2 regions of the Sphingomonas sp. 22R3R2A-7 genome follow, and region 2 is predicted to be linked to the other one. Evidence: riboswitches for the same ligand, from Rfam matches in the RefSeq annotation. Region 2 holds a riboswitch; the other holds the start of a gene.
What was found. A riboswitch is a leader RNA that binds a small molecule or an ion and turns the genes downstream of it on or off. The one in region 2 is predicted to bind thiamine pyrophosphate.

Region 1 (4,820 bases), 1.9 Mb from region 2:
TGCGAGCGCGGCGCCCGCTGCCCCCGCGTGCGCGCCCGACAGGAACGGCGTCCATGACTGGCGATCGCGGTAGAGGTCCGCGCCGGGCGCCTGGCGATGCACCTCATAGGTCCATCCGTCCGCAGTGACCGCACTTTCCCCCGATGCGGTTCGCAGGACATCCGCGACGGTGACGCCGCGGGCGGCGAGATGCGCGATGAACGCGTGTTCCTCGGCCAGACCGGCGGGCGAGCGAAGCCGGTGATGATGCCGCTTCACGACGAACGCACCCGTCGTCGTCCGAACGAGCGTCGCCGCCGAAAAGGGGCGCGGCGACTGCCATTCGAGCGCGGTCATCCGCCCCGCCGCGGGAAAGCATGCGAGGATCGCCGCAGCTTCCTCGGGTGTGATGGCAGGCCAGGTCGGCGCCTCGAGCGCGGTGCCCATGCCGTGAACGCGGTGGCCGGCAGAGGACGACGGCGTCGTCATGTCAGAACGCGCGCGACAGCGTGCCCATCACCGCCGCACCGCTGCCGACATAATAGGCCGGCGCATTGCCCGTGATGATCGTCCCGCCCCGCCCCGCCACGTCGCGCGCATTGGTGCTGACCGCCTGAACGCCCGCGAGCACATGCGGGTCGGTCACGTTGATCGCGTTGATGCGCAGGTCGGTACGTTTGCCATCGAGCCACTCGGCGAGATGCACCCCGATCGACAGGTCGAGCGTCGCATAGCCCTTGATGCTCTCGTCGTTCATGAAGGTCGAATATTGGCGACCGACATATTTCGAGGCGATGCTGCCAAAGAACCGGCCATCGTCGTAGAGGCCGCCGGCGCCGAACTGGACGGTCGGGCTCGACACCGCCCGCTTGCCGCGGGTCGGCAGGAAATCCGACCCGATCGGCAGATCGTCGTCGATCCGCGCGCGCAGATATTCGCCCGACAGATACAGGCTGACCCCGGCGACCGGCCGATAGTCGATCTCCGCATCGACGCCATAGGAGGTCTGCCCGCCGACATTGAGCGTCCCGTTGACCTGCGCACCGCCGCGATCGATCACCGTCGCGAGCTGTCGGTTGCTGAAGGCGTAATGGAAGCCGGTGACCGATGCCGACAGGCTTTCGCCGATGAAGCGGTACCCGATCTCCTGCGACACCGAATATTCGTTCTTGAGCGCGTTCGTGCCCTGCACCACGACCTCGCCGCCAAAAAAATAATCGTAGAGCGCGAATTCGTTCGGCGCGCGGAAGTTGGTGGTGACGTTGGCAAACAGCTGTTGCCGGTCGTCGAGGCGGTAGTGGATCGCCGCGCGGGGCAATGCCGCGAAGCTGCTCCGCCGCACCTCGCGCTGCGGACCGGGCAGATAGTTGCGGCCGTTGCGGAGCAGGTTGACGCCCTTGAAGCCGATATCGACCGTCAGCCGCGGCGTGACCGCGATGCTGTCGGCGATGAATCCTGCCTTGGTGACGGTGACGGTGCGCTGGTTCTCATAGGCGAGCAGACGGCCATCGGCGGTACGGATCGCCTTTGCGCGATATCCCCACCGGTCCGCAGGATCGCCGTCGGCATCGACGCGCGTATAGGATTGCGTCACGCGGTCGGTGCCATAGTCGAACCAGAGCCCGGCGGTGATGCGGTGGACGCCTGCCTGCAACGTCAGCTTGCCGACGCTGCCGCCACGGACCTGGTCGCCGGTATAGTTGCCGAGCACGGTCGCCACCCCGTCGATCGCCCCCGGCAACGCGATCAGATCGGCAAGCGCCTCGTTGCCGAGGAAATTGCCCGTCGTGGCGAGCTGCGTGCCATAGGGTGCGTTGCCGTAGCCGAACTGGAGATAGCTGGTCGTATCGAGCGTCAGGCGGTCGCCGAGCACGATGTGCACCGGCGCGGCCGCATAGAGGTTGCGGAACGGCGCGCGGTAGAGCCGCCAATAGTCGGTCGACCCCGCCCGATACGCGCGCGCGAAGTTGAAGTCGCGCCCCTGCGCCTGCCATTCGGCAAGCGTCGGGCTGGGGTAGCTCGACGTGTTGGCGTCGTTGTACGACACGGCGAGGCTGGCGCGATTGCCCGCGCCCCATTCGCGGAGCAGCTTGGCGTCGATATGCTGACGGGTGTCGTAGCCGGGACCGCGCCAGTTGTTCGCGCGGGTATTGGAATAGGACAGGAACGCCTTGATCCCGCTGGTGCCGAGCGTTCCCGTATCGATCCGGACAAAGGCCCGCCGCGCGGCGTAGCTACCGAGCGACAGGTCCACCACCGCCCCGGGTCGCGCGCCCGGATCGTCGAGTTTCAGCGATAACAGCCCGCCCGCACCACCGACCGTCGGCGAGTCGATGTCGACCGACCCCTGCGCCAGCGCGATCTGCCTGAGGTTCTCCGGGTCGGCGAACTGCGACGGATAGGCAAAATAATAGCCGATGTCGTTCTGCGGTGCGCCCTCCATCAGCACGCCAATCTGGTCCTGACCCAGCCCGCGCAGCGTGAGGCTCGAGCTCGTCGAGAGACCATAGGGATCGCTCGACGCGACGTTTGCGCCGGGCAGCAGTGTGACGAGCTGGAACGCGTTCAGCGTCGGCGCCTGCTTGGCGATAAATTCGGCCGAGATCGCGCTTTGCGCGCAGGGCACGCGCTGGTCGGGCAACAGGCCTGCGGGATCGGGCTGGCCGGCGACACGGATCTCGGCGGGATCCGCAGACGGCGTGCCGGGGCGGGGATCGGTCTGCGCCGTCGCAGGCGCCGCTGCAAGCGATGCCGCCAGCGCGATCGCCGCGCACGCAGGCCGCCGGCCCTGCAGCCGAACCGAAGATGTCGAAAAGCCACGATCGAATGTGCGCACGTCCACTCCAAGCGGAGGAACGACGGAAAAACCGTTGGCCCTCCCTACGCCGGTATCAGCCGGATCAGGTTCAGCGGGTCATGGGCTGCAGCCCAATTCTCAGCCGCGCGTCAGCGGCCCCCGGGGAAGGCGCGCCTTAGGCGCTGCGATGCCCGGTGCAAAGCGCAATCGCCGCGACGATCGCTTCGCCAAAATCCGCGCCTCGATCCGCGGCGGTCGCGCCGATCCTATAATGAGGCGAAAGATGGCTGGAGCATCATATGTCGTTGGAAGGTGTTGTTGTCGACCTGAGCGCGCGCGCCGCCGCCGCGCTGGCAGACGAGATGATCGTTCTCGCGTTCAGCGCCGATGGCGCGCTGATCGAGACGAATGAGGCCGCGCGGACGATCCTCGCGTCGGTCGACGCGATCGCGACCTTCGCGACGCTGTTCCCGAACTACCCCGACGCGATCGCGCAACTGGCGACGGGTGACGCGACGACGGTCGCGGTCGAGGGGCTGCTCGCGAATACGCAGGGCCATTGCATGCATGTCCAGGGCCTGATGGGGGCGCTGTCCGGGACCGGGGGCAAGCTGGTCTTCATGGGCGCGGTGACGCCCGGCAGCCTGCACGATACCGCGCTCATCGTGCACCGCTTCGATGCGATCAACGGCGCGCTCGCGATCTGCCAATATTCGCCCGACGGCCACCTGATCGACGGCAATGCCAAGTTCTTCGAACTGACCGGGCTTGCCCGCGAGGCGATGACCGGCGGCCGGTTCGACATGTTCTGGACCGCGGCGGAGCGCCAGGCGAACGACGCCGACACCTATTGGAGCCGGTTCGAGCGCGGCGAGTCCGACACGGTCATCCGGCGTTATACCCCGTGCCCGGGCCAGAATGTCTGGGTTCGCGAGATCTTCGTGCCGACGTTCGACAAGAACTGCCAGCTCGTCTCGGTGCTGAGCTATGCCTATGATATCAGCGCGCAGCATCAGGCGACGGTCGACAATCAGGGCCGCATCACCGCGATCGACCGGGCGTTCGCGCTGATCGAGTTCGACCTGTCGGGGCGCGTGATCACCGCGAACGCCAATTTCCTCTCGCTGATGGGCTATGAACTCGACGAGATCACGGGCGAGAACCACCGGATCTTCTGCGACGCGGACTATGCGCAGAGCCCGGCCTATCGCCAGTTCTGGCAACGGCTGGGCAAGGGCGAGCTCGACCAGGGCGAATATAAGCGGATCCGCAAGGACGGCAGCGAAGTCTGGATCCAGGCGTCGTACAACCCGCTGTTCGATTATGACGGCATTCCGACGGGCGTGGTCAAGGTCGCGATGGACGTGACCGCGCAGCGCCTTGCGATGGTCGAGGCAGCGGGTCGCGCGGCGGCGATCGACCGCGCGCAGGCGGTCATCGAGTTCGACCTTGCGGGCACCGTGCTCGACGCCAACGCCAACTTTCTCGAGCTGATGGGCTATGCGCGCGACGCCGTGGTCGGCCATCATCACCGCACCTTCTGCGACGCCGGCTATGCCGCATCGCCCGACTATGCCGATCTCTGGAACCGGCTGCGCGCGGGCGAATTCGTTTCCGGCGTCTTCAAGCGGATCGCGAGCGGTGGACGCGAAGTCTGGATCCGCGCGACCTACAACCCAATCCTCGACATCGAGGGCAAGCCGCGCAAGGTCGTCAAGTTCGCGCATGACATCACCGACCAGAAGCGCCGCGACGTCGAGTTCGAGGGCCGCGCGCGCGCGATCGATCGCGCACAGGGGGTGATCGAATTCGCGATGGACGGCACGATCCTCGACGCGAACGAGAATTTCCTCGCGCTGACGGGGTATACGCTCGACGAGATCCGCGGCCGGCATCACCGTGTCTTCTGCGATGCGGGCACGTCGCAGTCGGACGCCTATGCCGTGTTCTGGGAAAAGCTCGGCCGCGGCGAATATGACGCGGGCGAATACAAGCGCCTCAAAAAGGGCGGTGCCGAGGTGTGGATCCAGGCGACGTACAATCC
Region 2 (4,820 bases):
CCGGCAAACAGCCTTTCCCGTGCAATCGCGGGCGAAGACAATCTGCATTGCCAACCGGACGACGGGCGGGATGCGGAGCCTTCGACAAAGCCTGCGACCCGGCCCTCGGGAAGGCCGCGAACCGCGTTGCGCGATCCTGTCAAAACACCCCCGGCCAGCGCCACCAGCGCACGAAGAGGCATGGCGCGCCGCGACCATCTCCGCCACTATGCCGGCAGCAACACCGGATCCACCATGCCGCCCACGCACCCGACGCCCGCCAGCGACGCCAGTCACCGCCATCCGCCGGCCCCGACGCTCACGACCGCGCGGCTGACGCTGAGCGGTCACGCGCCTGCCGATCTCGACGAGTGTGCGGCGATGTGGGCGGATCCGCGCGTCTACGCGATGATCGGCGGCGTGCCGCGCAGTCGCGAGGACGTGTGGATAAGGCTGCTGCGTTCGATCGGGCAATGGGCCGCCTATGGCTATGGCAGCTGGATCGTGCGCGAGACTGCGACCGGGCGGCTGATCGGCGATCTCGGCCTGATCGAAGCGCGGCGGGCGATCCTGCCGCCGATCGACGGCCCGGGCGCGACAGGTCCCGAAGTCGGCTGGACGCTGACCGGGGAGGCGCAGGGGCAGGGCTATGCATCGGAAGCGCTCGCCGCGGTGTTCGCGTGGACCGATCCGCGCTTCGCCGCCACGACGTGCATCATCGATCCGGACAACGCGCCCTCGCTCCGGCTCGCCGCGCGCTTCGGCTATGTCGAGCGCGTGACCGGCCGGTACCACGACAAGCCTATCCTGATCCTCGACCGTCGCGCTGAGTCCGGACCGCCGGGATAGGCCGGATTCTTCACGACCGTGCCACGCCTTCGGGATGCATGCGCCCGACACCCCATTACCCCGCCCGCAAAAAGCCCCTATACGCAGCGGCATGACGATCGCGCTGGCCATCCTTCTTTCTGCGTTCGCGATGACGGTGATCGTCGGCGTGCGCTATCTCATCGTGTCGGGTGCGTTCGCCGCGGCGACGCGCGCGCGGCATCCGGGGCTCTATCGCGGGCTCGATGCACAGATGCGGCGCGAGATCGTCTGGAGCATCGCCTCGGCGGCGATCTACGGCGTGCCCGCAGGCGTCGTTGCCTGGGGGTGGCAGAACCGCGGCTGGACGCAGATCTATACCGACATCCACGCGATGCCGCTCTGGTATCTGCCCGTGTCGGTGCTGCTGTTCCTCGTCGCGCACGATAGCTGGTTCTACTGGACGCATCGCTGGATGCACCGGCCCAAGCCGTTCAAGCTCGCGCATGCGCTGCACCACGCCAGCCGTCCGCCGACCGCCTGGGCGGCGATGGCGTTCCATCCGATCGAGGCGATCACCGGCGCTGTGATAATTCCGCTACTGGTGTTCCTGATTCCGATCCATGTCGGTGGACTGGGTTTGGTCCTGACGATCATGACGGTTATGGGAGTCACGAACCATATGGGGTGGGAAGTTTTTCCCCGGTTCATCTGGCGGGGGGCATTGGGGGAATGGCTGATCACGGCCAGCCACCATCAGCGACATCACGAACAGTACAGGTGCAATTATGGGCTCTATTTCCGATTTTGGGATCGGCTCTGCGGCACCGACCGAGGCCTTGGCGACTTCAGCAAGTCGCATGACAAGGCGGCACGCGCCTATGCTGCGGCTCGCGGCGGCGGCGGCGATATGGGCCACCCTGGCGGCGGCGGCGCCGGTCACGCGGCTTGACGTTCGCGTGGACAATGTCCGCTCGACCAAGGGGTTGATCCGGATCTGCCTGACCGCCGACCCGCAGAATTTCCCGGCCTGCATCGACGACGCGAACGCGCTGACCCGCAACCTGCCCGCGAACGAGCGGACGACCAGTTTCGCCGGACTTCCGCAGCGCGGCTATGCGCTCGCGATCATTCATGACGAGAACGGCAATTCGAAGCTCGACACGTTCGCGGGTATCCCGCGCGAGGGCTTTGGCTTCTCGCGCAACGCCCCGGTGCGTTTCGGACCACCATCCTTTTCAGCCGCGCGCTTCGCGGTCGCCGGTGATGCCGAAATACAACAAGTAAAAATGCGTTATATCTTCTGACGTTGATAGCGGACCGAATGACGCACTGCCGCGTTGCGCGGTGGAACCTTTTTGTCCGGAGCACGTCCTTGCGCGCATTCTCTCTCGTCCTGACTGCCGCAACCGCGGCGTTTGCTGTCGCCACCCCGGCGCTTGCGCAGACCGATCCCAACCCCACCCCGCCGATCACCGATCCCGCCGACAACAACCGCATCACGCTCGGGCTGGGCGTCGCGTCGCTCCCCGATTACGAGGGCGCAGACAGCAACAGCTTCACTCCCGGCGCGGTCGCGATCGGGACGGTGCGCGGGCATGACTTCTTCACGCGCGGGACGCAGCTCTACGTCAACCTGATCCCCAACACGGGCTCGGTCGGCATCAACTACGAAGTCGGCGTCATCGCCGCGGTCCGCACCGATCGCACCGGCAAGGTCGACAACCGCCAGGTCCGCGCGCTCGGGAAGATCGACACCGCGTACGAAGTCGGCGGCTTTGTCGGGATCGGCAAGACCGGCGTCATCACCAGCGATTACGACACGCTGACCGCGCGCGTCGCCTATATCCACGACGTGTCGGGCACGCACGACAGCTATGTCATCACCCCGCAGGTCAACTACACGACGCCGTTATCGGTCCGCACCTTGGTCGCGTTCGGCCTGTCGGCGGATTATGCGGGCAAGGGCTTTGGCCGGACCTATGCCGCGGTGACGCCGATCGGCACGATCAACAGCGGTCTGCGCACCTATGACATCAACGACAGCGGTTTCCGCCGGGTCAACGTCTCGGCGTTCGCGCTGCAGAGCCTGTCGGGCGATCTTCGCCGCGGGTTCGGTGTCGGCGCGGGCGTGCTCTACGGCCGCATGCTCGGCAAGTACAAGGACAGCCCGATCGTCGCGGACGTCGGCGATGCCGACCAGTGGCTCGGCGCGGTGGGCCTGACCTACACCTTCTGATCGCAACCCGCCGATCGACCCGAAACCCCGTGCGGCCGGCCGCGCGGGGTTTTTCGTTTGCGCCCCCGTCCGTTGCGCCTATGCTCGCCCTACCCCGGGGAGCGCCGATCCGCGCTTGAGAGGAAGGCAGGAGCCTTCGACCCGCTGAACCTGATCCGGTTGATACCGGCGGAGGGAGGGAGCGGTCGCCACAGAACCGCACGCCTTGCTCCGAGACCTTTAGGAGCAAGCGCATGGCCGATTACGAAGCACGCAGCGAAAAGGCCGATATCGGCGTCACCACCGGCCCCATCCGCGGGTCTAGGAAGATCCATGTCGCGGTGCCCTCAAGCCCCGACGTCCGCGTCGCGATGCGCGAGATCGTGCTCGACCCCAGCTGCTCCGAGCCGCCCTTGCGCGTCTACGACACCAGCGGTCCGTACACCGACCCGCGCGCCACGATCGACATCAACGCCGGCCTGCCGCAGCTCCGCCGCCAGTGGATCGAGGCGCGCGGCGACGTCGAGAGCTACGACGCGCGCGAGATCCGGCCCGAGGATAACGGCCAGCTCGGCCCCGACCGCTCGGGCGGCGTACCGCAATTCCCCGGCAGCATCGCTCGCCCGTTGCGCGCCAGGGCCGGCGCCAATGTCAGCCAGATGCACTATGCCCGCCGCGGCATCATCACGCCCGAGATGGAATATGTCGCGACGCGCGAGAATCTCGGCCGCGCGATGCTGAAGGAATACAAGCGCGACGGCGAAAGCTTCGGTGCGTCGATCCCCGACTTCGTCACCCCCGAATTCGTCCGCGACGAGGTCGCACGCGGCCGCGCGATCATCCCCAACAACATCAACCACCCCGAATCCGAACCGATGGCGATCGGTCGCAACTTCCTGGTCAAGATCAACGCCAATATCGGCAATTCCGCAGTCGCCTCGAACGTGGCGGCCGAGGTCGACAAGCTCGTCTGGTCGATCCGCTGGGGCGCCGACACGGTGATGGACCTGTCGACGGGGCGCAACATTCACGACACGCGCGAATGGATCCTGCGCAACAGCCCCGTCCCGATCGGCACCGTGCCGATCTACCAGGCGCTCGAAAAGGTCGGCGGCATTGCCGAGGAGCTGACCTGGGAGATCTTCCGCGACACGCTGATCGAACAGGCGGAGCAGGGCGTGGATTACTTCACGATCCACGCCGGCGTGCGCCTCGCCTATATCCCGATGACCGCCAAGCGCGTCACCGGGATCGTCTCGCGCGGCGGCTCGATCATGGCGAAATGGTGCCTCAGCCACCACAAGGAGAGCTTCCTCTACGAGCGGTTCGACGAGATCACCGAGATCATGAAGGCGTATGACATCGCCTATTCGCTCGGCGACGGGCTGCGCCCCGGCAGCATCGCCGACGCCAACGACGAGGCACAGTTCAGCGAGCTCTACACGCTCGGCGAACTCACCCACCGCGCGTGGAAGAGCGATGTGCAGGTGATGATCGAGGGCCCCGGCCATGTGCCGATGCACAAGATCAAGGAGAATATGGAAAAGCAACTCGAGGTCTGCGGCGAGGCGCCCTTCTACACCTTGGGGCCGCTCACCACCGACATCGCGCCGGGCTATGACCATATCACCAGCGGAATCGGCGCGGCACAGATCGGCTGGTACGGTACCGCGATGCTTTGCTACGTCACGCCCAAGGAGCATCTGGGCTTGCCCGACCGCGACGACGTCAAGGTCGGCGTCGTGACCTACAAGCTCGCCGCACACGCCGCCGATCTGGCGAAGGGGCATCCCGCCGCGCAGATGCGTGACGACGC

Region 1: linked by a shared signal. The riboswitch ahead of QP165_RS02860 (TonB-dependent receptor) and the one ahead of thiC (phosphomethylpyrimidine synthase ThiC) in region 2 are both predicted to bind thiamine pyrophosphate.

What each region holds. Positions count from the first base shown of each region.
Region 1 covers NZ_JASPFR010000001.1:632,335-637,154, forward strand. The annotation lists gene QP165_RS02855 (phosphotransferase enzyme family protein) at 1-468, opposite strand, end outside; gene QP165_RS02860 (TonB-dependent receptor) at 470-2,773, opposite strand; TPP riboswitch at 2,840-2,948, opposite strand; gene QP165_RS02865 (PAS domain S-box protein) at 3,076-4,820, shown strand, end outside.
Region 2 covers NZ_JASPFR010000001.1:2,488,841-2,493,660, forward strand. The annotation lists gene QP165_RS11900 (GNAT family N-acetyltransferase) at 181-828, shown strand; gene QP165_RS11905 (sterol desaturase family protein) at 920-1,738, shown strand; gene QP165_RS11910 (DUF2141 domain-containing protein) at 1,746-2,093, shown strand; gene QP165_RS11915 (MipA/OmpV family protein) at 2,162-3,025, shown strand; TPP riboswitch at 3,111-3,219, shown strand; gene thiC (phosphomethylpyrimidine synthase ThiC) at 3,259-4,820, shown strand, end outside.